DNA from 2 places in the Desulfosporosinus paludis genome. Region 1 is predicted to be linked to the other one. Evidence: riboswitches for the same ligand, from Rfam matches in the RefSeq annotation. Region 1 holds a riboswitch; the other holds the start of a gene.
What was found. A riboswitch is a leader RNA that binds a small molecule or an ion and turns the genes downstream of it on or off. The one in region 1 is predicted to bind cobalamin.
Positions count from the first base shown of each region.

Region 2: another riboswitch for cobalamin. It lies ahead of VZF35_RS25380 (AIR synthase related protein); the one in region 1 lies ahead of VZF35_RS17960 (energy-coupling factor ABC transporter permease).

Region 1 covers NZ_CP144211.1:3,611,216-3,614,366, reverse strand. The annotation lists gene cbiQ (cobalt ECF transporter T component CbiQ) at 1-248, opposite strand, end outside; gene VZF35_RS17965 (hypothetical protein) at 251-595, opposite strand; gene VZF35_RS17960 (energy-coupling factor ABC transporter permease) at 582-1,277, opposite strand; cobalamin riboswitch at 1,433-1,622, opposite strand; gene VZF35_RS17955 (hypothetical protein) at 1,979-2,239, shown strand; gene VZF35_RS17950 (hypothetical protein) at 2,256-2,516, shown strand; gene VZF35_RS17945 (hypothetical protein) at 2,556-2,696, opposite strand.
Region 2 covers NZ_CP144211.1:5,125,070-5,128,220, forward strand. The annotation lists gene VZF35_RS25370 (DUF1540 domain-containing protein) at 1-39, opposite strand, end outside; gene VZF35_RS25375 (flavodoxin family protein) at 234-1,052, shown strand; cobalamin riboswitch at 1,140-1,315, shown strand; gene VZF35_RS25380 (AIR synthase related protein) at 1,401-2,150, shown strand; gene VZF35_RS25385 (ECF transporter S component) at 2,223-2,738, shown strand; gene VZF35_RS25390 (ABC transporter ATP-binding protein) at 2,766-3,151, shown strand, end outside.

The DNA.
Region 1 (3,151 bases):
AGGCTGAGGAATACCAACCAAGCTACCCCGAAAGGGATATATAGGCGGATGAACAGGTGCCGCCACGGCAGGCTCATAGTACGGAAAGAAGCCAGGGTGACCAGCCAGAGGCCGGCCACCAAATACCAATGATTGAGAAGAGTTGAGACAATGATGGCACTCAGAAATAATACGGTTTTTACCCGGCCATCCCAACGATGCAACGGACTATCAGCGGCGGTAATTTTGTCCAAGACAGCCAATTCCATAGTCATTCCACCTCTAAGGATTGTTCTTCATTCGTTGGTTTGCCGAAAAGCTTTTCCCAATGGTGACCAACGATTAAGCCAGCAAAGAAGTTGGCAACGGAAAAGGCTCCTACTTGGGCATCACCCGGTAATTCTGCGAAGGGATGATGTTCCCCTTGGGTTACCTTTGTGGCTAGATTGTTTACCAAGTCATCGGTACCACCAGCCTCCATGTCATGACTCGCCATATATTTGCCCGCCCCGAAAATGAAAAGCAATAGGACGAACATTACGGATAGCATGATTTTAGTAAATGAATCGAACCATTGAATTTGCTGGTTTGATGTCTGTTCTTTAGTGATTGACATTTAGTTTTACCTCCTGGTTGGATTTTTGGCGAAGTTTAATCCCAGGCAGCAAATCCGGTCGACGATTAACCATGACTTGAAGAACTGCTGCGGTAAAGACAGCTTCAGCTATGGCTAGAGGCAATTGGGTGGGGCCATAACCCATAAAAAAGATCATCCATTGTTTAAGCAAAGGAACATGACCGTGTAAACTAAGGGCAAGCTCAAAAGAACTCGTTAAATAGGTCAATATGTCACCAACGAAACCCGCTACCCCAGCGGCCAACCAGAGAGGACTTCGTAGGGAACGTAAAATCTTCCAACTTAAGTAACCAGAAATACCTCCCACAATTCCCATGGAAAAGGTGTTAGCACCAATGGTTGTGATACCACCATGGCCCAAAAAGATAGCCTGAAAAAAGAGAACAATAGCGGAAATTACGGCAGTTGCTAAAGGGCCGACAATAATTGCAGCTAGAGGGGTACCACAAGGATGGGAACAAGAACCTGTCACTGGCACTGGCAAGTGCATCGCCGAAATAACAAATACCGCCACACCAGTCATAGCCAAGAAAGGTTTATAGGATAAGTTTTCTTTGACCTTCTTTTTAATTTCTCTTATGCCTGGGATAATAAATGCGGTAGTGACAGCGTACCATGAACCCCAAGCTAAGGGAGATAAAATACCATCTTCAATATGCATTGCAAAAAACCTCCAATTAATTAACGATCTCGAAGTAAGAAATTATGAGAAGGACAATAAAAAAACCCTTCACCAACAGAAGGGTTAAAAGTTCAACCAGTATCAGGTAAGATTACCAAAAACACAAGTATACACCTCCCTAACATCCCGTAGGTAGTTTCGACTTCGGTATGAGCAGGTCTCCTGGCTCAAGATCATCATCAACTCACGTCTTCCCGGATAAATCCCAGTGACACTATGCGAGTTAACTCCCTTTTACAGTGGCGGGTACCGCGTCAGCTTCTACTGACTTCCCTTTTCAATTCCTTCCCTCAGGAAAGAATCACTCATCCCTTGATATTTAATTATTTTTAATTGTAACACAACTCAAGATAGTCTGTCTAGATTATTCGAAGTCCAAAATCCTCCGTGTATGGTAACTGATTTAATCTATACGTTTGCTGGTGGTGACACTCCGCTGGTACTACCCCTTATTGCACTTTTTTACATGAATCGTTGCCCAACGTGGGATTACTTTCCTGATGGAACCAAACTTCCACTTCCAGATGGGCATCAATTATCAAAACATGTCGGTTGCCTTACGATTTTCGATAACTCCTTGATCGGGAACCCAATTCATTCGAGTTCACCCCCCTCTCCTCTTGCACTGGATTTAGCAACAAAGCAACACTTTGCAAAATGTAACCTAGGAGGACTCAACAATGGATGACTACATTTTTCGGCGAGAACTTGATTTACAAACGAACCTACCTGAAATGATCGATCATATAAAAAACGATCGTCCATTCCGCAAAATGGACATGACTAAAAAGAAGGAATTGTTCGATGAGTATTACACCTTCGTCAAGAACAGTTTTCTTTCAGAAGGCCCTTCAGAAGAAGAAAAAATCAGCATCCAAAATGCCGCAATGGAAGAAATGTTAGAACGTGCTCGGCAGGAAATGAGAAAAACCATGCATTAAGAGGAGGTCTATAGACATGGATGAAGACACTTTCTGGCGGGAGTTTTATTTTGCAACAGACTTTCCAGAGATGATTGCCGAAATAAAAGCTTCTCGCCAGTTCAGGAAGAAGACTTTAAAAGAGAAATATGAACTGTACGATAGCATATATAAAATGGTCAAAAAATTTTATCTTTCAGGCTATGTCTCGGAGGAAGAACAAGAAAAGATAAACGATGCTGCGTTACAACAAATTATGGAACATGGCTTAGAGGAATTGGAAATGACTTTCCAGTAAAGAAAAAAGCAACCTTAGATTGAGGCCACTTTACACTATTTAGATTAATTCATCCAACCAATGATAATACTCATTTTCTGATTGTCCTATGCTAAACTTATTTCTTGCATCCATTAATTCAGCGTTAATTTCACATTTATCGGCATCACGAAGTAGCATTATTCGAATTGGTGCATCCACTGATTATACCCCCTGTTGTTTTATAAGCACGTATCTAATAATTGAAAAACCAGTATCACTTATCTTTCAACACGTTTTTTAAATATTCTTCCCTGTGTGACAATTTTTCACAAATATTGAGGTCCAGAAAGTGAGTTTAAAATGTACCCTATTATCTCAAGTTCTGGCCCTCTGTTCTTACATTGAAGGCTGTAATATGATTAGTTATTGATCCTAGCGCGTACACAAGCTTGACTTCAGCAGGCGATCATAATTATTACGGTAATTGATAAATAACAACGCCCCACCCAGCAAGCAATACTTACTGGGTGGGGCATTAAAGTTAAGTGAGTTGTTTGAAGTTCAATCAGGTCAGTTTTAAATGCAATGCTCAATTAACCCGTTTTTATGTGCATAGAGGGGTAGAGCTTGTACTCGTTCTAATACATGTTCAATTTGATAGATGTTTAAACCCG
Region 2 (3,151 bases), 1.5 Mb from region 1:
ACCATTAGGCTGAGGCATTTTCTTAGCTTGTCCAGACATATTAAAATTCCTCCTTAAATTAAAATTCTCTATTATAATCTCCAGATCGTTAGATTTTATAAATCCATATATTTACATAGAGGAGTGAATGATATAATAATGGTATAACGTTTTACTTTAAAGCATTATACCTAACAAAAAACTTTTTGAATTATTATAAGTTGCGCGAACTATAGACTAGAAGGAGAGATATCATGAAAAAGATCTTAGGAATAGTTGCTTCGCAAAGGAAATTGGCCAATGGCGAAATCTTAATTAAAGAAACGGCTGCCTCAATTGGAGAAGAAGTAAAACTTGATCTTCTCAAGCTGCCAGAATTAAACCTTCGGCCCTGCAAAGCGTGTTATGCCTGTTTAGTCCCAGATCAACCATGTCCTCTTATCGATGATTTATATTCAGTATTCGAAAGAATAAAAGAAGCTGATGGAATCATTTTATCAGCTCCATGCTACGCCTTAGGCCCTGCTGGGATAACCAAACTGTTAGGTGATAGGATTATCGCCCTTGCACAACATATCGATGAAATCTGGGGAAAACCTTGTGTGATCATTGGTACTGCAGGAATCAAAGGTTGGGAAGGGTATACCCTATCTGCTTTAATCGCCAATGCTCGATTTCTGGGTCTGGAGGTTAAAGATGCCCATATGTTTATTGGCGCCCTGCCCGGTGAGGCTTTATTACAGTCAGAAGTGAAGGAACGAATACAAGCTCTTGGAAACTCGTTATTCGGTGAACCTCGCCCATTAGAAGCCGGTCAATGTCCTACCTGTTGGTCCGACCTCTGGAAGTTCCCCAGACCTAATCATGCTGTCTGCCCGTTTTGCGGTCAGGAAGCGGAGATTCGTTCATTGGACAACGGAACGAATTTGCATTGGGAGTTTGGTCCTAAAGCCAGTCGCTTTAACAAAAGTGATTTGAAAGAACATTTTCAGGTCTGGTTGAACGATCAAGTTCGAGAGTTTGGTAAACGCCGTAAAGAGCTGGCGGTTATACGAAATCGCTACAAAGGTTAGGTACACTGAAATACACTAGTCACGACGCGGAAGAAGATTCAAAAAAGTCTTGTAATCTAGTCCTTCATGGATTAAAATACGATTAATTCAATAATTATTTTTATAGGTGCCCTTAAATGGGGAGAATAGGGAACTGGGTGAAAATCCCGGACGGACCCACCACTGTAAAAGAGGAGACTTGTACATTAACCACTGGGAAACCGGGAAGGGGTATAAGTTGCTGATTCTAAGTCAGGAGACCTGCCTATAATGTAAGTGACCTGGATCAAGGTAAAGTTCATGGTCAATTTTCTTATTCATAAAGGATAGAAAATTGATTGTGAACTTTTGTTTTTTATAGGAAAGGGGGTGGAAACATTGGGATATCAGGGGCGGGATATCGAAGTAGTTTCGATAAACCCAGAACAATATCTTGTAGCTTCTTGTGATTCCTGCGGGGCGATTGGCCTAAAAAGTTTTGACATAGTTCAGGTTGCCTGGTCCATCACAGGGAGGCTGACGGCACGAGTAGCCTTATTGGAAATTTTAGCCGTGGGAGCGACGCCTAAGGTCATGACCGTGGCGATTTCTAATGAACCATACCCGACAGGTGAAGAATTATTAAAGGGGGTGAAGGAAGAGCTGATATCCGCCGGTCTGGCACTCCCTTTAGCCATCAGCACAGAAAAGAACATGGTGACACAAGAAACTGCACTCGGTATCAGTGTCGTAGGAATAGTAATGAAACATCAATTGCGGCTTGGAACTTCCCAACCTGGAGATGACGTCTTTTGTTTAGGTCTGCCCAAAGTTGGCCCTGAAGCCAGTAACCCTGAGGATCCTGAAATTATCCAGATAAAGCATCTGAATAAGCTTTTAGGAATCTCAGAAATTCATGACATGATACCCGTTGGATCGAGAGGAATCCGCACGGAGGCAGAGCAGCTTGCCTTAAATAGCCATAGCCGGCTGTTGTTCTACCCGTCTTGTAGCTTAAATATGGACAAATCGGCCGGACCTTCTACCTGCCTAATCATTTCGTCGCCTCGCCCGGTTACAAATCTTGTTTTTTCAGATCTTAAACAACTACCTATTCATAAGATTGGAACGCTAGTCTAACCACTTTTATTAAAGAGCATCACTTACTTATTTCTACTGAAACGACCACTTAATTTAAGGAGGAGTAAACTTATGAGTCAAATTAACACCGAATCTAAGGAAGTTAAACTTTCTGCTTGGAATGTCAAAAGACTTTCCATCATGGCCATTTTCATTGCCTTAAGTGCTGTAGGTGCATTGATTAAAATTCCAAGTCCTGTCGGAACAATTGGCATGGATTCAGCTCCAGGATTTTTCAGTGCCTTAGCCTTTGGAGGCATTGAAGGTGCGGTTGTTATTTCCTTTGGGCATTTGTTAACATCGGCGGTGGTCGGATTCCCTTTAACTATTCCTGTCCATCTTTATATTGCTTTCCAGATGGCTTTATGGGCTTTGGCCTATCGCTGGGTAAACAAAACGCTGGGTCTTATACCGGCAGTCATCGTAGGTATCATCCTCAATGGGGTTGTATCTTCTTTTGCCATGGTTCCCATCATGGGAATGGGGGGCGCTCTGGGAGTACTGCCTTTTCTCGTCGTCGGATCAGCACTTAATGTCATTGTTTCCGCGATTGCTTATAAAGCCATTAAGGGAAGCCGCTTAATTTAAACTCATAAGGAGGAAACCTTAGAAACCGTGGGAATTGAAAGAGCTGACAAAGACTTAGAAAATAAGAATGCCATTGAACTTACGAATGTCTCATATTATTATCCAAACGCTGTAGAAGCAAGTTTAAAAACCATATCCTTAACCGTGGAAAAGGGAAAGTTCATCGTTTTAATGGGAGAAACCGGAGCAGGAAAAACGACCCTTAGTTTGTGTCTTAACGGGCTGATTCCACAACTTCTTGAAGGTAAGCTGACAGGTCAAGTGGTCGTGGCCGGTCAGGATGTAAGGAAGACTCCTGTACAATTGATGTCCAAATTTTTGGGGCTCGTCCTCCAGGACCCGGAGAGTCAGCTTATTGGTCGAACGGTGGAGGAAGACACCGCTTTTGGCCCCCGTAACATTTCAGTACCTTT